Regions from separate parts of the Amycolatopsis sp. cmx-11-12 genome, predicted to be linked through region 2. Evidence: predicted binding sites of a transcription regulator. Region 2 holds the regulator's gene; each other region holds the start of a gene.
The links. Region 2 encodes HspR, which represses chaperone genes until heat shock. Its sites were predicted from a motif close to ANNTTGAGTNNNNNNNACTCAANNT; they were not measured.
Positions count from the first base shown of each region.

Region 1: lon (endopeptidase La) is a predicted target of HspR. The motif match lies at 2,545-2,569, and genes of this name have one in related genera.
Region 3: ACLARN_RS11310 (adenylate cyclase) is a predicted target of HspR. The motif match lies at 2,909-2,933, and genes of this name have one in related genera.

Region 1 is NZ_JADNQM010000002.1:241,131-248,850, forward strand. It holds gene ACLARN_RS03575 (bifunctional diguanylate cyclase/phosphodiesterase) at 1-312, opposite strand, end outside; gene ACLARN_RS03580 (GNAT family N-acetyltransferase) at 593-1,531, shown strand; gene ACLARN_RS03585 (SAM-dependent methyltransferase) at 1,570-2,418, shown strand; gene lon (endopeptidase La) at 2,586-5,036, shown strand; gene ACLARN_RS03595 (hypothetical protein) at 5,206-5,406, shown strand; gene ACLARN_RS03600 (helix-turn-helix domain-containing protein) at 5,403-5,903, shown strand; gene ACLARN_RS03605 (alkaline phosphatase PhoX) at 5,904-7,064, shown strand; gene ACLARN_RS03610 (DedA family protein) at 7,109-7,720, opposite strand, start outside.
Region 2 is NZ_JADNQM010000016.1:62,691-70,410, reverse strand. It holds gene dnaK (molecular chaperone DnaK) at 1-591, shown strand, start outside; gene grpE (nucleotide exchange factor GrpE) at 588-1,358, shown strand; gene dnaJ (molecular chaperone DnaJ) at 1,392-2,567, shown strand; gene ACLARN_RS22355 (heat shock protein transcriptional repressor HspR) at 2,573-3,004, shown strand; gene ACLARN_RS22350 (DUF305 domain-containing protein) at 3,232-3,834, opposite strand; gene ACLARN_RS22345 (lytic polysaccharide monooxygenase) at 3,831-4,586, opposite strand; gene ACLARN_RS22340 (FAD-binding oxidoreductase) at 4,744-5,844, opposite strand; gene ACLARN_RS22335 (globin domain-containing protein) at 6,304-7,509, opposite strand.
Region 3 is NZ_JADNQM010000007.1:2,000-9,719, forward strand. It holds gene ACLARN_RS11300 (adenylosuccinate synthetase) at 1-966, opposite strand, end outside; gene ACLARN_RS11305 (hypothetical protein) at 963-1,937, opposite strand; gene ACLARN_RS11310 (adenylate cyclase) at 1,940-2,908, opposite strand; gene ACLARN_RS11315 (hypothetical protein) at 3,084-3,980, shown strand; gene ACLARN_RS11320 (hypothetical protein) at 4,042-4,428, shown strand; gene ACLARN_RS11325 (hypothetical protein) at 4,425-4,550, shown strand; gene ACLARN_RS11330 (hypothetical protein) at 4,554-4,931, opposite strand; gene ACLARN_RS11335 (hypothetical protein) at 4,955-5,173, opposite strand; gene ACLARN_RS11340 (hypothetical protein) at 5,166-5,534, shown strand; gene ACLARN_RS11345 (hypothetical protein) at 5,774-6,007, shown strand; gene ACLARN_RS11350 (CDP-alcohol phosphatidyltransferase family protein) at 6,045-6,656, shown strand; gene gcvH (glycine cleavage system protein GcvH) at 6,745-7,128, shown strand; gene garA (glycogen accumulation regulator GarA) at 7,254-7,720, shown strand, end outside; gene ACLARN_RS11365 (MerR family transcriptional regulator) at 7,718-7,720, shown strand, end outside.

The DNA.
Region 1 (7,720 bases), on a different contig from region 2:
GAAGCCGATGACCAGGGGAATCTCGGTGAACGAGATCGTCCACGAGATGCCGCTGCGGACGTCGACGTTGATCCCGAGTTGTTCGGCCAGCAGGAACGCGAGCGCGAGGATCGGCCCGATCCACAACAGGTCGTCCGAGGCTTCGAAGTCCAGCCACAGGCTGACCGCGGCCGCGGCGGCGATGCCCATGGTGAGGACTGCGAAGGTGTAGACGCGGAATCGTCGCTCGTCGGTACGAGCCTCCGTAACGGCCCCTCCCTTGCCCGGTGCCGCCTGTGCGGCGCTCACGGGCCTGCCGTTCGTGTCCGGCATCCGACCTTCCTTCCCGGCTGCCCAACCGGTCTTGTCCTACCGCGACCTCGGGGACGAGGGCAATACAGTACCCCGGAGGGCGTACCCAAGTCCCATTCGAGACAGTATGAGATCACCCCAGGGTTAACAATGGGCGCGTCGCGCTGACCTGCGTGGACCAAGGGGTGAAATGGGAGCGTTATTCGCGTTCCTTCCGACTACCGGAAGTCACGTGGCGCCACGGCCGAGCCAATCTCGTGAAGTTCCCGGCGGACCCGTCAGTAGGGGCTTGAATAGTCCTATGAATAGCCACGCCATCGCCGCCGGGCATGCCGAGCGGCTCGCCACCGTGGACGTCCTGCTCCCCGAAATGCCTGCACTGGAGCCTGTCGAGGGCTCCGTGTCACTCTCCGCGACAGAAGGCGACTCGGCCGCCGCCGGATTGTCGGTACGGACTGAAGCGGGCCCCGATTCTGTTGACTCTCCGTGGCGGGCCCTCGTCGAGCATCGCCTCGAAGCACGGCTCACCGGCCCCCGCCCCGAAGCGGCCCTTGACGCATTACTCACCCGATGGGATGAACATCTGAAGGCGGTCGCCCCACCTGGAGATGTCGAAACGGCGGCGACCGTGGTGCGGCCCAGCCGCGATTCGCCCGGCTCGGCCGAATTGCTGCGCCGCGGATTCGCGCCGGTGCTGGTGATCGCGGTCCGCCCGGCCGACCGGCTGGCCGTGACGGGACCGCCCGCCACGCCCGGAGTGCACATCCGGCCTGCCGAAGCGGATGATCTCGAAACCGCCGTCGGGCTCGAGCTGGAATTGCAGCGTTATGACGCGCAGTTCGGTTCTGTCACTTTGCGCGAGGGCGCGGAGGAAGCGATCACCGCGGACCTGTCGAAACAGCTGGGCCGGGAAAATCCGACACTGTGGATCGCCGAGCTGTACGGACGCGCGCTGGGCATGGTGCGGGTGCAGTTCCCCGACGAGACGTCGTGGATCGGCGACCGGGTCGCGGCCGACCGGGTCGGCTACCTGTCGTCGCTGGCGGTGGCGGAACCGGCGCGGTCGAGCGGGGTGGGGTCGGCGCTCGCCGCGCACGCGCACCAGGTCTTCGACGAATGCGGGACCGAAGCCGTGCTGCTGCACCACGCGCTGGCCAACCCGCGCTCGACGCCGTTCTGGTACGCGCAGGGCTACCGGCCGCTCTGGACGTACTGGCAGCGGCGGCCCGCGGTGCCCTGACCGGCGATAGGCTGATCTTCGAAGATCAGGGGGTTTCTGTGACCAGGGACGATGACGCGGCCCCGGTGGCGCCGACCGGGGTCGACACCGAAAAGCCGTCCGCGGCGAGGATCTACGACTGGTTCCTCGGCGGGAACCACAACTGGGCCGTCGACCGCGAGTTCGCCCGCGCGCTGGAACGGCAGTGGCGGTGGGTCAAACCGGGCGCGCGGCACAACCGCGAGTTCATGAATCGCGTCGTGCGCGCGGCGCTGAACGCCGGGATCCGGCAGTTCATCGATCTCGGTTCCGGTGTCCCGACCGCCGGGAACGTGCACGAGATCCTCGAAGAGGAGCTGGAGCCGGGCGATACGGCGAAGGTCGTGTACGTCGACTACGAGCCGGTGGCGGTGGCGCACGCGGAACTGATCCTCGAACGGCACGAGGCGACCGACTGGGCCGGGATCGTCCACGCGGACATGCGGCGGCCCAAGGACGTCCTGCGACATCCGGAAACGCTGCGACTGATCGACTTCTCGCAGCCGGTGTGCCTGATGATGATGGCCGTACTGCACTTCGCCGGGCCGCACGACGACCCGCCCGCGCTGGTCGCGACCTACCGGAACGCGTTGGCGCCGGGCAGCTGGCTGGGGCTGTCGCATATGAGCTTCGGGGGCCAGACCGGCGAGGACGCCGACGGGCTCCGCTGGATGGTCGAGCAGTACCGGAAGACGAGCAACCCGGTGTGGATGCGGGACCGCGAGGAGATCGAACCCCTCTTCGGGGACTGGCCGCTGCTGGAGCCCGGCGTCGTCCACCTGCCCGACTGGCGGCCGGTACGAGAACTGCGACGGGACGAACTGGGCGCCCGGCCGTTCGCCTGGTGCGGTGTCGCCACCCACCCCTGACGTCCGACCTCTTATCCCGACGCGGCGACTTTAGCGGGCTAACCGCGCCGCGTTGGGGTACAGAGGTCGGAGGGGCGGGTGATCGCTGACGGCGAACGCGAGGAGGAAACAAACGGGTCGATCGGAGAGTTGAGCTAGACAGACTCAACTAACCGAGGAGTGCACAGATGACCGACAACCGCCTCCTGCCCGTCCTCCCGCTCGATGACGACGTCGTGCTGCCGGGCATGATCGTCCCGCTCGACCTCGCCGACACGGAGACGCGCGCCGCGGTGGAGTCCGCCCAGGCCAACACGCCTGCCCAGGCTTCCTTCCCGGGGATCCGGTCCAGCGCCGCCACCAAGGCCGAGGTGCTGATCGTTCCCCGCGTCCACGGCGAGTACGCCGAGCTCGGCACCATCGCGACCGTCGAGCGCATCGGCCGCGTGCCGGGCGGCAAAACCGCGGTGCTGTTGCGCGGTACCCGCCGCGCCGTCGTCGGCCGGATCGCCGACGGTCCCGGCGCCGCCCGCTGGGTCCACGCCGAGGTCGCCACCGAGACCACCGACGACGATTCCGCGAAGCTCGCGACCGAGTACAAGAGCGTCGTCCTCGCGATCCTCCAGCAGCGGGGCGGCTGGCAGATGATCGACGCCGTCCAGGAGGTCGAGGACCCGTCCGCGCTCGCCGACCTCGCGGGCAACTCGTCGTACCTGAAAACCGAGCAGAAGCTCGAGCTGCTCTCCACGCTCGATGTTTCGGCACGGCTCGAAAAGGCCCTCGAATGGAGCCGCGAGCAGCTGGCCGAGCTCGAGGTCACCGACACCATCCGCAAGGACGTCCAGGAGGGCATGGAGAAGCAGCAGAAGGAGTTTCTGCTGCGCCGCCAGCTCGAAGCGATCCGCAAGGAGCTGGGCGAACTCGACGGCACCGCCAACGACGACGACTACCGCGCCCGTGTCGAGGCCGCCGAGCTGCCGGACGCCGTCAAGAAGGCCGCACTGTCCGAAGTGGACAAGCTGGAGCGGACGTCGGACCAGTCCCCCGAGGGCGGCTGGATCCGTACGTGGCTGGACACCGTCCTCGAACTGCCGTGGAACGAGCGCACCACGGACGTCCACGACATCGCCGCCGCGCGCGACATCCTCGACGCCGATCACGCCGGTCTCGACGACGTGAAGGAACGCATCATCGAGTACTTGGCCGTCCGCAAACGCCGCGCGGAGCCGGGGCTCGGGCCGGTCGGCGGACGCCGCGGGATCAAGGCAGGGCGAAGCTCCGTTGAGGATGGTGGTGGGCGAGGGGCTGGCACGGTGCTGGCGCTCGCCGGTCCTCCCGGGGTCGGCAAGACGTCGCTCGGCGAGTCCGTGGCGAAGGCGATGGGCCGCAAGTTCGTCCGGGTGGCGCTCGGCGGCATCCGCGACGAGGCCGAGATCCGCGGTCACCGCCGCACCTACGTCGGCGCGCTGCCCGGCCGGATCGTCCGCGCCATCAAGGAAGCGGGCTCGATGAACCCGGTCGTGCTGCTCGACGAGATCGACAAGGTCGGCGCCGACTACCGCGGCGACCCGACGGCCGCGCTGCTGGAGGTGCTGGACCCGGAGCAGAACCACACGTTCCGCGACCACTACCTCGAGGTCGAGCTGGACCTGTCCGACGTCGTGTTCCTCGCGACGGCGAACGCGCTCGAAACCATCCCCGGACCGCTGCTGGACCGGATGGAGCTGGTCACCCTCGACGGCTACACCGAGCACGAAAAGGTCACCATCGCCCGCGACCACCTGCTCCCCCGCGAGCTGGACCGCGCGGGCCTCGGCGAGGACGACGTCACGCTGACCGACGACGCGTTCAGCCGGATCGCCGCCGAGTACACGCGGGAAGCCGGGGTGCGCAACGCGAACCGGACCATCGCGAAGGTGCTGCGCAAGGTGGCGACCAAGGTAGCGCTGGACGAGGTCGAGCTGCCGCTGACCATCGACGCGGACGGGCTCGAGACCTACCTCGGCCGCCCACGGCACCTGCCGGAGTCCTCGCTACCCGCGTCGACGCAGCGCACGTCGACCCCCGGCGTGGCGACCGGCCTGGCGGTGACCGGTGCCGGCGGTGACGTCCTCTACATCGAGGCGTCGCTGGCGGATCCGGAATCCGGCTCGACCGGGTTGTCGCTGACCGGTCAGCTGGGTGACGTGATGAAGGAGTCGGTGCAGATCGCGCTGTCCTACCTGCGCTCGCACGGCGCCGAGCTGGAACTGCCGGTCGGCGACCTGAAGGACCGCGGCATCCACGTGCACGTCCCGGCCGGCGCGGTGCCCAAGGACGGGCCGAGTGCCGGCATCACGATGACGACCGCGCTGGCGTCCCTGCTTTCGGGCCGGGTCGTGAAGTCGGACGTCGCGATGACCGGTGAGGTGTCGCTGACCGGACGCGTGCTGCCGATCGGCGGGGTCAAGCAGAAGCTACTGGCCGCGCACCGGGCCGGGATGAAGACGGTGATCATCCCGCAGCGCAACGAGCCGGATCTCGACGACGTCCCGGCCGAAGTGCTGGCGCGGCTGGACGTGCACGCCGTGGCGAACGTCCGCGACGTGCTGGACATCGCGCTGGCCCCGGCGACGGCTCCGGTCGCCCAAGCGGCGTAACAGCGCGAGGCCGAAGCCCCGGATCCCACTCAGGATCCGGGGCTTTCGGCATTCGAGATCCGGACGGATCCGGACATTAATCAGTCTTAAACTTCATATCACGGTTTGATAACGTAGATTCCGTGCCACCCCGCCGGGTGCGGCCACTGAGCCTTGAGAGGGCAAGGTCATGAGTCACGGAATTCTGTACCCCCTGCTGCCGAAGCGCAGGTGCGTTTCGGCCGGTCAGATCGCCTGTCTGAGCATTCTCACCGCATTCACCACCCTGCTGACCTTCGCCGGCACGAGCGCACCGATCGCGGCCGGGATCGCGGTCACCCTGCTCGGTGCCGTCCTCGGCCGTCCCGTGCCCGCGCGGACACGCCGGTGAACACCGAATCGGAGTTCATGGCACACCTGCGCGAACTCCGCGACCGAAGCGGTCTCAGCATCCGCGCACTGGCCGCCGCGACCGGTCAGTCGCGCAGCACCTTGGCCGACACCTTGGCCCGGAACACCTTGCCCAGCAACGAAAACCAGATGAGAGTCCTGCTCCGCGTGTTATTGCGGGCCGTTCCGGGGGAGCCGGGACTCGACGACCATCTCGTCGCCTGGCGTCACCTGATCGGACGCCGACACCACCGCAATGGAGGATGTGCCCCGCTCGACCGGATACTCTTCGCCATCGACATCGCGGAACAGCGCGGCGGGGACGAAGCGCCAGGTCTGCGCAAGGCGAAGGAAATCGTGTTGAGCCAGGGTTTCCTACGAAAGTTCCCTTCTCGCGGTGAATACGCCGCGAATTCACCTGGAAGTCCCGTTCCACCCGTAACCTCCGAGCCGCTCCTTTCCCGCACCACCACATCAGCGGATGCCTTGGAGGCATGAGTGAAGCGACGGAATTTCCTGCGCGCGGCCGTGGTCGGCGCCGGTGTCACGGCGTTCGGCAACCGGCTTTCGGGGACGGCCTTGGCCGCTCCCGCACAGAACGGACCCAGCCCGTACGGCGCGCTCCAGGCGGCCGACGCGAACGGAATCCAGCTGCCCGCGGGTTTCACCAGCCGGGTCATCGCGCGCTCCGGCCAGAAGGTCGCGAGCACCGGTTACACCTGGCACAGCGCCCCGGACGGCGGCGCGGTGTTCGCCGACGGCAGCGGCTGGATCTACGTTTCGAACTCGGAGATCACCCCTGGCGGCGGCGCGAGCGCGGTCAGGTTCGACGCGAGCGGGAACATCACCGGCGCCCACCGCATCCTGGCGAACACGCGCCAGAACTGCGCGGGCGGCAAGACTCCTTGGAACACCTGGCTTTCCTGTGAGGAGGTCGACCTCGGATTCGTCTACGAGTGCCAGCCGAACGGTCCGGCCACGGCCGCCGTCCAGCGGCCCGCGATGGGGAAGTTCAAGCACGAGGCCGCGGCGGCCGACCCGGTGCGCAAGGTCGTCTACCTGACCGAAGACACCTCGGACGGCTGCTTCTACCGCTTCGTCCCGACGACCTGGGGCAACCTCTCCGCCGGAACACTGCAGGTGCTGAAGGCGGGCACGGCGACATCGGGCAGCTTCACCTGGGCGAACGTGCCCGACCCCGACGGCTCCCCCACCGCGACCCGCAACCAGGTCTCCGGCGCCAAGCGGTTCACCGGCGGCGAAGGGCTGCACTACGCCAACGACACCGCGTGGTTCACCACCAAGGGTGACAACCGCGTCTGGCAGCTCAACCTCACGAACAGCACCTACGAGCTGGCCTACGACGACTCGCTGGTCAGCCCCGGCTCGGCGCCGCTGACCGGCGTCGACAACGTCACCGGGACGTCGTCGGGTGACCTGTTCGTCGCCGAGGACGGCGGGAACATGGAGATCTGCATCATCACGCCGAACGACATCGTGGCACCGTTCCTGCGGATCAGCGGCCAGAGCTCGTCGGAGATCTGCGGCCCCGCGTTCACCCCCGCCGGGAACCGGCTGTACTTCTCGTCGCAACGCGGCACCTCCGGTTCGTCCTCCGGCGGGATCACCTACGAGGTGACCGGCCCCTTCCGTTCCTGACCACCGCGTGCGGGGCCGCCCGGCCCGGGCGGCCCCGCACTGGCTCAGGCGTCGGTGCGGTCCTTCTCACGCAGTCGGGTCACCACGAAGAGGGTCAGCGCGACCGCGACGGCCGCGATCACGAAGTACTGGAAGAACCCGGCGTACTCCTCGACCAGGTGCCAGCTCTCCCCCAGTCCGTACCCGGCCAGCACGAACACCGTGTTCCAGATCAGGCTGCCCACCGTCGTCAGGGTCAGGAACCGCCAGAACGGCATCCGCTCGATCCCGGCGGGCAGCGAGATGAGACTGCGGAAGATCGGCACCATCCGGCCGAGGAACATCGCCTTGGCACCGTGCTTCTGGAACCAGGCCTCGGTCTTGTCGAAGTCGGAGGTCTTGACCAGCGGGATCTTCGCCATCCAGCGGCGCGTGCGGTCGCGGCCGAGCAGCATGCCGAGGTAGTACACGATGATCGCGCCGGCGACCGAACCAAAGGTCGTCCATACCAGCGCTTCCACCAGGGTGAACGTCCCCTGGCTGGCGGAGAACCCGGCGAGCGGCAGCACCAGTTCGCTGGGGATCGGCGGGAACAGGTTGTCCAGTCCGACGATGATCGCGGCTCCCGGACCTCCCAGTGAGTCCATCAGTGACACTGCCCAGCCGGCGAGGCCGCC
Region 2 (7,720 bases):
CTGACCGGTCTCCCGCCCGCGCCGCGTGGCGTGCCGCAGATCGAGGTCACCTTCGACATCGACGCCAACGGCATCGTGCACGTCCTCGCGAAGGACCTCGGCACGAACAAGGAGCAGTCGATGACGATCACCGGTGGCTCCGCGCTGCCGAAGGACGACATCGAGCGCATGGTCAAGGACGCCGAGGCGCACGCCGAAGAGGACAAGCAGCGCCGCGAGGAGGCGGAGACCCGCAACCAGGCGGAGACCCTCGTCTACCAGACGGAGAAGTTCGTCAAGGACAACGAGGACAAGCTGCCCGAGGAACTCAAGGGCAAGGTGAAGTCCGCGATCGACGAGGCCAACGAGGCGCTCAAGGGCACCGACTCGGCGAAGATCCGCGAGTCCATCGAGAAGCTGAACACCGCTTCGCAGGAGCTCGGCACCGCGCTCTACGCCAACGCGGCGGGCAACGCCGCCGATGACGCCACCGCCGGTGAAGGCGCGACCGGTTCCGCCGGCGCGGGCACCGGTTCGCAGGCCAAGGCCGACGACGTCGTCGACGCCGAGATCGTCGAAGAGGACGAGCAGGACAAGAAGGACAAGAAGTGACGGGACGCTACGACGAAACCGAGGGCCGGGGCCCGGAGGAACCGGTGGTCGTGCGGGATCGGCGGCGGATCGACCCGCTGACCGGTGAGGTCCGTCCGGCCGCCCCGGCAGCCGAACCCCAAGACGGCCCGAAGCACGCTGCCCCTGTCGAAGAGCCCGTAGTGGCCGAAGCGCCGGAGCCCGCGACACACGCGGGCCCCAGCCTCGGGGAGTCCATTGTGGACGATTCGGTGTCGGTGGCCACCGGCCTGGAGAAGGAGCTGGCGGAACGCACCGCCGACCTCCAGCGTCTCCAGGCGGAGTACGCCAACTACCGCAAGCGCGTGGACCGCGACCGCGAACAGGTCGTCGCCGGCGCGAAGGCGTCGGTCGTCGGTGACCTGCTCCCGCTGCTCGACGACCTCGAGCGCGCGGAGCAGCACGGCGATCTGACCGGTGCCTTCAAGGCGGTCGGCGAGAAGCTGGTCGGGAGCTTGCAGCGGTCGGGTCTCGAACCGTTCGGTGCCGAGGGCGAAGCCTTCGACCCGAGCGTGCACGAGGCCGTCCAGCACAGCACCTCTCCGGACGTCGCGGGCCCGACGGTAACCACGGTCATGCGCCGTGGTTACCGCTTCGGCGAGCGCGTGCTTCGCGCGGCGCTGGTCGGGGTCACCGACCACGAACCCGGCGCGGCCCCCGCACCGGAGGCGCAGGCCACCCCGGTCGACCCGCCCGTCGGTGGCGAGCTGCCGCTCGACGGCGAGCTCTTCGATGAGAACAACCGCTGATCGGCGATACGGCGTGAAAGGAGGAGACGTTCGGTGAGTGCACGGGAATGGATCGGTAAGGACTTCTACCGTGAGCTGGGCGTCTCCTCCGACGCCACCGCGGACGAGATCAAAAAGGCCTATCGCAAGCTGGCCAAGGAGAACCACCCCGACGCCAACGCGGGCAACGCGGAGGCGGAGAAGAAGTTCAAAGCGGTCTCCGAGGCCTACGGCGTCCTTTCCGACACGTCCAAGCGCAAGGAGTACGACGAGGCCCGGCGCCTCTTCGGCTCCGGCGGTCCCAGTGGCTTCGGCTTCCCGGGCGGTGGCGCCGGTGGCGGCGGGTTCGACGTCGGCGACATCTTCGGCCAGTCGGGTGGTCAGCAGCAGGCCGGTTTCGGCGGGCTCGGCGACATCCTCGGCGGTCTCTTCGGCCGTCGTGGCGCCGCCGGTGCCACCGCGAACCGGCCGCAGCGCGGCGCGGACGTGGAGACCGACGTCCGGATCGACTTCACCGAGGCGGTCAAGGGCGCGACCCTGCCGCTGCGGCTGTCGAGCCCGGCGACCTGTTCCACCTGCGGCGGGAACGGCGCGAAGCCGGGGACTTCCCCGAGGACGTGTTCGACCTGCCAGGGCAGCGGGCTGGTCAGCCGGAGCCAGGGCGCGTTCGCGTTCTCCGAGCCGTGCCGCGATTGCCGCGGCCGCGGCACGATCATCGACGACCCCTGCCCGGAATGCGCGGGCGAGGGCGTCAGCACCCGCACCCGCACGCTGACCGTGCGGATCCCGCCGGGCGTCGCCGACGACCAGCGGATCCGGTTGGCCGGCCAGGGTGAACCGGGCCGAGGCGGCGCGCAGCCGGGCGATCTGTACGTCCGCGTGCACGTCGCGCCGCATCCGGTGTTCGGGCGGCAGAACCTCGACCTGACGATCACCGTGCCGGTTTCCTTCGCGGAACTGGCCCTCGGCGGCACGATCACCGTGCCGACACTCGAGGGCAAGGTCTCGCTGAAGGTGCCGCAGGGTACGGCCAGTGGTCGCGTGCTTCGCGTGCGCGGCAAGGGAATCGCCAAACGGGACGGCGCACAGGGCGATCTGCTGGTCACCCTGCAAGCGGCTATCCCGTCCAAATTGGACGACAAGGCCCGTGAGGCCTTGGAGGCCTACGCGGAGGCCATGTCCGAGCACGACCCGCGACCGGAGATCACCGAACTTCTCGAAGGCAGGTGAGCACGATGTTCGGCGGGCTGCCGCACGACGGTGCGGACGAGGACACCCCGGTGTTCGTCATTTCGGTGGCGGCGCAGCTCTCCGGCCTGCACGCGCAGACCCTGCGGTCCTACGACCGCCAGGGTCTCGTGTCGCCGGGCCGGACCTCCGGTGGTGGACGCCGTTACTCCATGCGGGACATCGCGTTGCTGCGCGAAGTGCAGCGACTGTCCCAAGAGGACGGTGTCAACCTCGCGGGCATCAAGCGGATCATCGAGCTGGAGAACCAGGTCGACGCTCTCCGCGCGCGGATCGCCGAACTGACCGAGGAACTCACGGCCGCGTACGTCTCCGCCGAACAGACGGCCGCGGCCGTGCACGCCTCCTACCGCAAGGACCTCGTGCCCTTGCGGCAGCAGACCGCCTTGGTCGTCTGGAAGCCCAAAAAACGCAATTAGTCACCTACTTGCGAGATCTCCGTCCAGTCACGCGTGATCTCCGCGCAATCACGCGAGATCGCTGTCCAATCACGCGAGATCGCCGGTGGACAGCGAGCCCACAACGCCAGCAGGCGGCATCGTTTAGACCTCTAGTTGCGAAAGATCGCAATTAGTCACCTACTTGCCCTGACCGGGGTCTAGCGCCGGAAGGTGTTCCGGCGCAAGTAGGTGACTAATTGCGGTCGTCAGGCGGGGACCAGGGTCCGGATCTGCTGGACCTCGCCGGTGCGCGAGTCCATGACCCGCTGGGCCAACGCCTTCGCCTCCGGGTTCTTGCCGTCCTTCAGCTCGGTCCTGGCCAGCGCGACCCCGTTGTGCTGGTGCGCGACGAAGATGTCGGCGAAGTCGAGGGTGAACTCCTTACCGTCCTTTTTGGACAGCGCTTCGAGCAGGCCCTTGTCCGTGAGCCCGTCGCCACCGTGATGATGGTGCGCGTTCGGATCCATCGAACCCGTCTCGGGTTTACCCCAGGACTTCAGCCAGTTCCGCATGTCGGAGCTCTCGGTCTGCTGTGTCGCCTCGATGGCGGCCGCGAGATCCTTGAGCTCCTGCTTCTGCGCCTGTTTGGCGTGCACCAGCTTGACGATCTCCAGGCCCTGGCTGTTGTGGGCGATCATCATCTGCAGGAACATCACGTCGGCGTCGTTGTACTCCGCGGACGCCGGGGCGCCCGTCGCCGACTGGGGGACCGGGGAGATCGGGGCGCCGGCGGTGGTGGGTGAGCCATCACCGGCCCCGCAGCCCGCGAGGGCCACGAGACCGGCGACGAGTATCAGGCCGAGCTTCACTGGCGAGTCCAGAGAGCAGGTGTGTTCGGCGGTTCCCAGCCCTGGATCGCCGTATGCGCCAGCTGGCACCGGTAGCTCGCACCGCCGTAGGTGACCGTGCTGCCGACCGTGTACGCCGTCCCGGCCGCCCAGGTGCCGCCGGTGGGCGGGTTGGTGGTGCTACTCGGCGGGTTCGACGTCGTCGGCGGATTGCTGGTGGTCGGCGGGTTGCTGGTGCTGGTGGGCGGGTTGCCGCCGCCGATCTGCAGGTCGACGCAGCTGTAGAAGGCCATCGGCGTGTCCGCGATGTTCCAGATGGCGAGCACCTTCTGGCGGCCGCTGAAGCCGTTCAAGCTCACCGTGTGGGACGTCGGATCCTTCGGCGCGGAGTTGTTCCCGCTGATGTCGGCGATCTTGGTGCCGCCGATGTAGTACTCGTAGTTCTTGGTCCGGTGGTAGGCGGTGAACTTCCAGTTGAAGGTCACGCTGTTGCCGACCGAGGCGGCTGGCCACGGCTTCGATTCGTCGTTGAGCTGCGCGAACCCCGGGAGGCCGCCGTTGCAGCTGCGGAGCCCCTTGGGGCCCTCGACACTCTGCGGTTCGTAGACGATGCTGCCGCAGCCGGAAACCTTGCCCTGGGCGCAGTTCGCCTGGCGGCTGGGCGGGGTCAGCACGTAGCCGTGCGCGCTGGCCACCTGCGGGATGGCCACGATGGCGATCGGGGCGAGGATCGCACCGGCGGCGGCTGCCACGAGTTTGCGTTTGACGGTCATGCCGGCTCCTGGGGTGGAACGACGGTGTTCCCGTGAGGGGAGCAATGTGGTCTAGACCATAAATCCGACGGTGACCGCGGTCAATGATTCACAGACCTACTGCTGCATAGGGCCCAGGTAGAACAGCCGAATGGCCTAATACGAACGAATCACCCGGTCAATCCAGGGTGAAGGGGTCGTACTTGATCCTCGCCAGGTCCGTGCCCGCGGCGAGCAGTTTCGCGATCGTCGCGCGGATCATCGCCGGAGACCCGGCGACGTACACGTCGCGGTCCTTCCACTCGCCGCGCTGCGTGACCGCCATGGCCAGCGTGCCGCGGTCGCCGCCGGTGATGGTGCCTTCCTCGGTCACCGGGGTCACCGTCAGCCAAGGGCAGGTGACGGTCAGCCCGCGCAGGTCGTCGAGGGCGTAGAGGTCTTCCGGTTTGCGGCCGCCGAAGAACAGGTGCACCGGCGGGTTGTGCTTCCAGCGCGACATGTCGTCGAGCAGGGCGAGCAGCGGCGCGATCCCGGTGCCCCCGCCGATCATCAGCAGCGGACGGCTTTCCGTGTGGTGCACCGAAAGCGCGCCGAGCGAGGGGCCGAGGCGCCAGACGTCGCCGACCCGGGTGTGGTGGACGATCGCGCGCGAGACCCAGCCGCCGCGCACGGCGTGCACGTGGAACTCCATCGTCCCGTCGTCGTGTGGCGCGGTCGCCGGCGAGAAGTACCGCCACATCCGGGGCCGTTGCGGGACTTCGACGCTGACGTAGCCGCCTGCCCGGTACGGGAGCGGCTGGTCGGTGCGCACCTTGATGACGGCGACGTCCCGGGACACGCGACGGTGTTCGACCACGGTCGCCTTCCACCACGCGGGCCCGGTCTCCTTGCCCGCGGCCTCGCGCATGCACTTCGAAATGACGCCGTACGCGGTGACCCAGGCGTCTTCCACCTCGGGCGTCCAGTCGTCCTTCGAGAAACGTTTCAGTGCGGCGATCAGCGCGACACCGACCGCGTCGTAATGGCGGCCGAGGACGTCGAACTTCCGGTGATCCCGGCCGAGCTGGCCGAGGAAGGTGGTCAGTTCGTCGGGCCTGTCCACCATCTGCACGACATAGACGAGTGCGCGCAGCAAACGATTTCGCTGGGTTGCCATGTTGATCGGGAACAATGCCCTGGCGTCCGGCGAAACGGAGAAGAGTACCCCGTAGAAGTACTGGGACAGCTCCTCGGCCTTCGTTTCGACGGCGGCGAAACTCTTCCGGATGAGTTTCGCCATCTGGACGGTCTTGTCCGCGGCGGGCGCTTCGACCAGGGGCGGGACGGGAACCGGTGAAGATCTCGACGAACTCGGTGGATGTTCGTATTTCACTGTTTCGGCTGCCATGGGTGAACGATGTTCTCCTGTTTGATCGGGCATATTCTCCAGACCCGATGTAGTGATGGTGCTCTTGTTCCCCCGAAGGTTCTCGACTGTATGCCCGAACGTCGGAAAAGGATCCGTGAATGGGTGTTTCCCGCTCGAACGGACCAAACGATATACGCGCCGTCAACCCCATCTGGCGCTAGGTAAAGGTGATCATGCGAGCGTGTTTTCCGTTGTCCACCAGTGGTTTTTCGCCAGTTCTCGGTGAAACATGATCCGCCGATCGGGTGGCGTTCTTTCCGCGATTAGCCGGTTACGTAACGGTATGCGGCGTTGTGCTGATCTCCATTGTGGAGTCGCATTCACCGACGACTAGTCGATGGTGAAGGGGTCGTACGCGATCTGGTCGAGTGCGCTGCCCGCGACCAGCATCCGGGACACCGTCGCCCGGATCATCGTGGGCGAACCGGACACGAGGATGCGGTGCCCCGGCCAGGACCCTTGCTGGGTAACGGCTTCCGCGAGCGTGCCCTGTACGCAACCGGGGGCCTCTTCGCCGCGCTCGACCACCGGGGTCACGGTGAGCCAGGGGTTCGTGGCCGCGAGGGCGCGCAACTCGTCGAGGTCGTACAGGTCCTCACGCGACGGTCCACCGTAGAACAGCTGGACCTTGGGATTCTCGCCCCACTGCGCGAGGTCGTCCAAAATGGCGCGCAACGGCGCGATGCCGGTTCCGCCGGCGATCATCACGACGGGGCGGGCGTCGGCCCGATCGACCGAAAGCCTGCCGAGCGGCGGCCCCAGCCGCCAGACGTCGCCCGCCTGCGTGTGGCTCACGATGGCCCGGGACACCCAGCCGCCGTCGACGGCGCGCACGTGGAACTCGATGCCGCCGTCCTCGCGCGGGGCGTTCGCCGGGGACAGGTAGCGCCAGAGCCTCGGCCGCTGCGGAACCTCGACGCTCATGTACTGACCTGGCTGGTACGGCACCGGGTATTCGGGCTGGACACGGACAAGGGCGAGATCCCAGGTGAGCCGCCGGTGCTCGAGGACGGTCGCCGACCACGACGCCGGGTTGACGTCGGCCGCGGCGGCCTCCTGCATCGCGCGGGCGACGATGGTGAACGCCTCCGCCCATGCCCGTTCGACCTCCGGTGTCCAGTCCGGACCGAGGTGGTTCTTGAGCGAGGCGAGCAGCGCCGTGCCGACGGCCTCGTAATGCCGGGGGATGACGCCGAACTTGCGGTGGTCGCGGCCGAGCTGGGTCAGGAAGGGCACGAGGTCATCCGGCCGGTCGACCATCTGCACGATGTGGACCAGTGCGCGCACCAGCCTGCCGCGCTGGACTTCCATGTTGATCGGGAAGAAGTCCCGGGTGGCGGGCGCGAGGGTGAACAGCATCCCGTAGAAGAACTGGGAGATCTCCGGGATGAAGGGTTCCGACTTCGCCCAGGTGTCGCGGATGAGCCGCACCATCGCGGTGACCGCGGGCGGGGCTTCCCGTGGCGCGGAGGACCGCGGGACGGGGCTGACCGCGTCGGCTGTCACGGGCTCGGATTCGCTGATCGGGAAGTGCATACCGGAAGGGGATTCCGGCGGTTCACGGACGAGGGACCACTGGAGAAGAATTCACGGATCATTCACCTCTCCGGTCAGTGGCTGTCCGCCGGTCGGCTGGTTCCGGCTCGTCCGCGAGACTAGCTGCCGAGAGGCCTTTTGCCTGCATCGTTGCTCCGGACGGGTGTACTCGAAGCCGGGTGGCAGTGGGCGATCTCACGAGGTAAATAGT
Region 3 (7,720 bases), on a different contig from region 2:
CTCGTCGAGATCGCCCGCCCGCCACGCGCCCTGGTACTCACCGGTGTCGTTGTGCGCCTCGGGGAACCGGGCGAGCACGGAGGCGGACTCGGTGGGGAGCGGCCCCGCGCCGTGCCGGGTGAGGTAGGTCCGCGTGACACCCAGTACGGCGTGCGGGCGCCCGCCCAGTAGTTCGCGGGCGTTGTGCGGGGTGGTGGTGGACCAGGTCGTATGCGGGTGGAACCCGTGATGCTGGTCGAGGAGAGCCCCCTGCGCTCCCTCGAAAACCAGCCGCCCGGAATCCGCGAGCCGACCCGTTTCGCCGCTGTCGGTGATCCGCACCGCGTCCGCGAAATCGCGGTACAGCGCCACCAGTTCGTCCACGCTGTGCGGCGAAGTGGCGAGCGGGGCGTAGAACCGGGCAAGCGCGTCGAGCTTGCGCCGCAGCACCGACGGCCGGGCGCAGTCCGCGACCGTCGGCGCGTCACCCGGTGTCCCGAGCACCTCCTGGCTCTCCACCACATCGCCCGGCGCGGCCCCGGGCAACAGCGAGTACCAGACGGTCTCGCCGATGCCCTTCCCGCACGAACCATGCCGTTTCGCGCCGCGCGCCTCCTCTCTCGCCCGATTGGCGTGGATGTGGAACGGGGTCGTGAGCAGCGCCTGCCCGTCCACGCTCAGCAGCGAGAGCGGATTCCGGACGCCGACGGTTTCCAGCTGCCGGGCTTCGGCGGCCAACGCGAACGGCTCGACCAGCACGAACCGCGAAAGGTGGGTGGGCACCTCGGCGAACGTGCCCGCCCCGAACTGACTGAAGGTGTGATGGCGTCCGTTCGCGACGACGTTGTGCGCGGCCTGCGCACCCCCGTTGAAGCGGACGACGGCGGTGGTCGGCCGGTCGGCGCAGAGCGCGTCGACCACGGCTCCCTTGCCTTCGTCGCCGAAGCCGAGCCCGACCACCACCACATGTCCGTCGAGGAGGTTCACCGCAGCACCACGTCGTCCGGGCCGGCGAGCTCGGGCACCGCCGAGGTCACGACAGTCCTGGTACCCAGTTTCGCCAGTGCCTTGCCGACCGCCCTGCTCTCGGCCACCGAACCGACGTCCGTGAGGTCGGCGAGAGCCCGATCGACGTCGACGACCTGTTCCTCCAGCCCGATCGTGGCCGCGATCAGTTCGCACACCGCGCCGGGGTCGTCGAGTTTGAGGAAGTTCTGGCCGAGCAGGCCGCTCCAGTGCTCGCCGATCTCCGGGTCGTTGTAGTACGACGACTGGTTCGGCAGCACGAAGTAGACGTGCCACTTGCGGGCCAGCTCCCGGTACACCGAAGCGGGATCGATGTCCTCCCGCACGTCGTCACCGAGCACCCGGCGGATGTGGCGGGCCTCCAGCGCGGGCTTGTTCAGCTCGTCGCCGATGATGAACAGGTAGCCCTTGCGGCCGCGGTTCTGCCACGCGTCGGTGACCACGTGCCGGGCCATGAAGTACGCGGCCAGTTCGTAGGACTCGCTCTTCTGGCCGCCGCCACCGCCTTCGAGGAAGATCGTGCGCAGCTGTTCGTCCATCCGGTTGTCCGATTCGAACTGCCCGATCTGCAACGGGACCCGGTCGCTGTCGGCGTCGCCGATCGCGCCGAACAGGACCTGCGGGTCGGTCAGATAGCCTCGGCGCTTCAGCAGGCCGTGCAGTTTGCCGAGCTTGCCCTGCATGATCCGCGGCACGCGGCGCATCGAGCCGGTGACGTCGAACAGCACCGCGATCGGCGTCGAATCGGCGTGGTCGGCCGAATCCCGGCACTCGCGGACGGCGTTCGCCGGATCGAGTGCTCGTGCGGCCTTCCACGTGGAAGCGGGCTTCTTGCGAAGACCGGCGCTGTAGCCGAAATCGTCCTCGCCCTTGGCCGCGCGGAAGGTCTTCGCGGCGGCGTAGGCGTTGTCGTCCCAGTGTCCGTGTCCCATGGTCAAACTCCTGTCTCGGGGATGATGAACGGTCGGAAGGTGCGGGGCCCGTACAGCTCGCCGAGCAGGTCGTCGTACTCGTCGAGCAGATCGGCGGCGTCGGGCCGCCGTCCCGGGGATTCCTGGGTGCACCACGTCGCGAACTCGCGTTGCCGGGTTTCCTGTGGTGCCAGCAGGGAAAGCATCAGGCTGTGCAGCATGTGGACGTCGGTGGCCGCGGTCATCGGTAGTCCTTTGTGGACCTCGGGCGGGTAGTCGAGGGACTGGTCGGCCGCAAGGGGGAGCGCACCGTCTTCGACGGCGAAGGACCAGCCGGCCAGGACGATGCCGTGCTGCTCGGGGTGGACCAGCACGTTGTCCGCGGTGAGATGGCCGTGGACGACACCCGCGCGGTGCGCGCCCGCCACCGCGCGCAGCAGACGCCGGTGCATCCAGGCGTAGTCGCGGCCGTCGAGACCGTCCGGGTAGGCCTTAGCGATGTCGGCGAGGGTGATGAACCCGTCGACGAGCGGATCGAGGACGCTGAACGCGCGGTCGCCCCGCGCCACCGGACCCGAGGTGTCGAGCAGTCGCGGATAGTACGGGCGCAGCCAGCGGTGGCGTTCGGTGAAGCCGTCGAGCGTGCGCAACGCCGCCCATTCGGCGTGGATCAGCGGATTGAGTGCCGGGTTGCGCACGATTTTGACCAGATGAGGGCCGGTGGTGCGATAGGTCGTCGCGATGCTGCCCACCGCGTGCGGCTGGGTGAGGGTGTACGCCGCTGTCGCGGTGGTGACCGTTCGATGGCGGGATTGCTTCCAGTCGGCATAGAGGCGATTGAGGGTGGCGGCCGCCTTATGGGCCCGCGGGTCGCCGGGATTGCGGTCCGGGTGCAGCGCGGCCGCCAATTCGCGGTAGCGGTGGCTGGCGAACAGAGTGGCCGCGTCGACCGAGTTCTCGATCATCGTCACGGCTGCGTCCCTGGTGAGCATAGTTTGAGTCTATACGACTCTTACTTGGTGTGACAAGAGGATCCCCGGAAATGATCTCGTCGGCATAAATCCCGTGCCCGCCGGTCCGCGCGATGCCTACCCTGGAGCGACTGTCCGGGGGTGATCGGCGATATTCCAGGAACTGTCGCGGGAAGGCGAGCGGCGAGCCCGAGCTGTGGCGGGCCTGGTCGTCCTGGGAGTCGTTCTGGGGGTTCTCGCGGCCTTCCTCGGTCGATGGACCGCCGAGGGGCTGGCCGGTACCTACGCCGTGCGCGCGGTGGTCAGCGAGGTGGACTCCACGACCACTGAAGGACAGAACGGTCCGCACACCACCTATGAGGTCCAGGCGATCACCGAAGACCGTCGTGTGATCGAACTGCCGGTAAGGGCGGAATTCAGCCGCGGGGAGCCCGTGGTCGCCCGGCTTTCCTCACTGACGGACCGGGTGCAGTCCGTGCGCGGCGTGACCGCCGAAGTGGAAGCCCATCACCCGTGGGAGAAGATCGCCGCGATGTCAGTAGGCGGTTTGCTCCTGGTGGTCGGCGTCATCGTGGCGTGGTCGGTCCGCCGTCCACTGTCGGCCAGGCTGGGGACGCCGCGAGCGTTGCCGTCGTTCCTGGCCGGTGTCGTCCTGGCCGCGTTCGTCGTGCTGACGCCGGTCGGCTTCGGCGGGACGGCCTATCGTGCGGGGGTCGATCCCCACCTGAAGCTGTGGAAGTACGGGCGTGAGGCCGGGGAGCCCCCGGCGGTCAGGAGGGGGGAGACCCTCGTGGCCGGGGACCTGACACTGCGCGTGACCGGTCTCGTGCCGGAGCCACCTGAAGGGGCTGCGGCGTGGCTGGGCGATTTCCGGGTCCTCGCGCTTCGGGTCGAGGCGACCGGGCTGGGCGATACCTCACTGAAGCTGTCCGCCGACGCGCACGGCGAGCCGGAGCGGGTCGAAGGCTGCGCGGGTGCTCCGGGCGCTTTCGACGGCACCGCGGGCCTGGTCTGTTTCGTGGTCCCGCCCGGCTACCGTCCTGGATACCTGCTCGTCGGGGAACGCGACCGTGAAGTGTTGTTGGTGCTGTAGGCGAGAAGGGGACTCCTTGTCGGGGAAACGAAGGGCGGCCGGAATCTTTTGGCAGGTGTTGATGGCCGTGGTCCCGTTCTTCGTCCTGATGGGTGCCGTCTGGTGGGCAGTCGGCGACGACGTGCGTGAGTTGAGCACCGGCGAGGACGTCGCGGTCATCGAGATATCGGGATGTACCTCGGAGGGATCGCCGGTGAACGGTCAGGCCCCGTACTGCAAAGGAAAGTGGCGGTTCGCCGACGGGCGCGTCGGCGGTGGCAGGATCTTCGGCGGCGCAACCGCCGAAGGTGACACGGTGTTCGCCGGCGACGGGTTCGCCTATCGGTCGAAGTCGTCGCTGATCTGGAGTGTGGTCATGATCGGCGCGGTCGGGGTCGGCATGCTGGGCGTGGTGATCGGGGTCGGGGTGGCTTACCTGCGGGACAAGGCCCGGCGGCTTCGTGAGTGACCACAGCCAACTGCGGCAAGGTGACCGCGCCCCGGGAAGGGTTCTCCTCCCCGGGGCAGAAGTTCGAGGCGTGCACCATGCACGGCGCGAACCGCAGGACCCCGATCGTCCGGGGCGGCTGAGGTTCAGGAGCGGGTCGCCTCGATCTGCCGTTCGTCCTCGGTCGAGCAGCTGGTCACCGGATCGTTCGGCCCGCTCCCGCACGTCCAGGCGCCGATCACCACCGGCCCGGGGCCCTGCGGCGAAGCGGCTTCGGCGGGGGTCAGCTTGGTGAAGTAGTCCGTGAGCACCTGCGTCGCTTCGGCGCAGTCGGTCTTCCCGTGCGCGACGACCTTGTTCTTCGCGCCCTGGAGCCCGGTGACCTCGCCGCACGGTGTTCCGGCGGGCGCTTTTTCGGCGGCGGGGGACGACGGCGCCGGCGCGGCCGACGGGGCGGGATCGGCACCGCAGCCGCTCAGCACGGCGACGGCCAGCAAGACGGGGAGTGCGGAGAAGCTCTTCATGGGCCCTTCTTCTCGGGGATGGTTCATTCGACGGGTACGACGGCGGCGAACACGTTCTGCTCGCCCTTGCTGCAACTGGTGCCGCCTTGGGCGGCGGGAGCGCCGGAGACGCACAGCCACCCGTCGACGGTCTCGCTGACCGGCTCGTCCGAGCCCGCGGACTGGCGTCCGGCGATCGTCTTGTGGAACGAGCCGACGACCCCGGTCGCGTCCGCGCAGGAGACCCCGGGCCCGTTGAGCACCTGGAGGGTCAACCCGCTCGCCGCGGTGACCGTCCCGCACGAACCCTGTACCGGTTCAGCGGGCTTGGGTTCGGTGGCGGCTTTCGGGGCACTGGACGGACTCGGCGCGGTCTGCGAAGGGATCGGCGGTACCGACGCGCTGGTCACGTTCGAAGGGACTGTGGGCGGCGAGACCGACATGGAGGTGACAGGCGGTGGCGGATCTTCGCCCGAACAGGCGGCGAGCGCTCCCGCGGCGGCACAGGCCGCGAACAGGCGCCGCCACGTTCCCGTGGTCGTCGAGACGGGCAAGGCGATCCTTTCGTCGGCCGTTCCTGGCCTGCCCATTCTGGCCTGGGCGAGCCCGATGCCGTGGCATTGAGCCACGTTCGATTCGCGGGAGGTTATCGCGCCGACGGCGCGGCGGTACGCGAGGACTGCTCGATCACTGTCCATTGTGGACGATTAACATGCCGTTCACAACGCGACAACACCCCGCTGTCGTCGCGAACCGATCGGACGAATCCGGCGCCGGGTCGTTAACGCCAGGCCCTGTTCTGCCGAAAACAAAGGTAGCGCTCCGGCGTGTCCCAAGTCCCCGTCACCGAAACCGTGAGAGCGATGAAGACCGACGAACAGAACGATCCCGCGTCATTCGAGGCCACCGCACCGGCGAGCGCGGACCTGCCACCCACGGCACCGTGCACCGTCGTCTGGTGCGGCGGCCGCCCGTACGTCCTGGAGAGTTCCACCGGCCACACCCGCTGGATGGGTACCGACCATCGGGGCAGGCCCGTGGCGCTGACCAGCGCGGACCTGCAACGCCGCGGCTGGAGCCACACCCGGGCCAGCTGACGCGGGAGAAGCTGCCACCGCTGGATAGGCTGAGCGGGTGAGTACGCCCCCCGAACCGAGCGTGACCAGCGAAGAGCCTTCTTTGCTGCGGCAGGCCCTGAACGTTCCCAACATGCTTTCGATCCTCCGGCTCGCCGGAGTGCCGGTCTTCCTGTGGCTGCTCCTCGGCCCGAAGGAGGACGGCTGGGCGCTCGCGCTGCTCGTGTTCAGCGCGCTCACCGACTGGCTCGACGGCAAACTCGCCCGCTGGCTCAACCAGATGTCGCGGCTCGGTCAGCTGCTCGACCCCGCCGCGGACAGGCTCTACATCCTCGCGATCCTCATCGCCTTCCTGATCCGCGACATCGTCCCGTGGTGGGTGGTGGTCCCGCTGGTCGTCCGCGAGGCGGTGCTGGGGGTCTGCGTGCTGCTGCTGCGGCATCGCGGGTTCGCCCCGCCGGAGGTCACCTACATCGGCAAGGGCGCCACCTTCGTGCTGATGTACGCCTTCCCGCTCCTGCTGCTCACCCAGGGTGGTTCCGACATCGCCGCGATCGCCCGCCCGATCGGCTACGCCTTCACGGCGTGGGGTGCGGTCCTGTACGTCTATTCGGGCGTGCTTTACGTCGTCCAGACGATCCGGGCCCTGCGAACAGCCGATCGCGACTAGCTTCCGGGAGGCGCCGGGCGCTCGCCCCGGCGGGATGCGAAACTGCGCGCGTCGGTTTCGAGCGAGGGCAGCAGAAAGGGGAGCGGCGTTGTCCACTCCAGAAGAACTGCGTTACACCGAAGAGCACGAGTGGGTCTCCGTGCGCGACGGAGCGCTCGTGCGCGTGGGCATCACGGAGTACGCCCAGGACCAGCTCGGTGACGTGGTGTTCGTCGACCTGCCGGAGGTCGGCAAGCAGGTCGGCTCCGGCGACGCGTTCGGCGAGGTCGAATCGACCAAGAGCGTTTCGGAGCTGTTCGCCCCGCTCGACGGCGAGGTGGTCGCGGTCAACGACGCGGTGACCGAGTCGCCCGAGCTGATCAACAGCGACCCCTATGGTGAGGGCTGGCTGATCGAGCTCCGTCTCGACGACGCGAGCACGGTCGAATCCCTGCTCGAGGCCGAGGCGTACCAGGCACTGATCAAGGAATAGCCGCAGGCCGCGGCGCTGGGGTCCGAGTAGGGGGAGCCGCGGACCGGAGATTCGATCAGGCACGGTACGTTTGTCCTCTGCACGTTCTTGAGTAGTGGCAACACACATGCGTTAGGAGAGCTCAGGTGAGCACGAACGACGGGCCCGGCGTTCCCCCGGAGCAGTCTCCGGAGCGGACTTCTGTCTTCCGGGCCGACTTCCTGGCCGACGTCGAAGGCACTGAGGCTCCTCCGGCTGCCGAGGCCCCCGTCCAGGGTGTGGACGCGCTGCCCGCGGGTTCCGCGCTGCTGGTCGTGAAGCGGGGCCCGAACGCGGGTTCGCGCTTCCTGCTGGACCGCGACACCACCAGTGCGGGACGGCACCCGGACAGCGACATCTTCCTCGACGACGTCACGGTTTCCCGGCGGCACGCCGAGTTCCGCCGTGAGGGTGGCGAGTTCGTCGTCATCGACGTCGGCAGCCTCAACGGCACCTACGTCAACCGCGAGCCGGTCGACCAGGCCGTTCTCGCCGGTGGCGACGAGGTGCAGATCGGCAAGTTCCGCCTGGTCTTCCTGACCGGTCCGGGTTCCGGGGGCCAGGGGGCACAGTG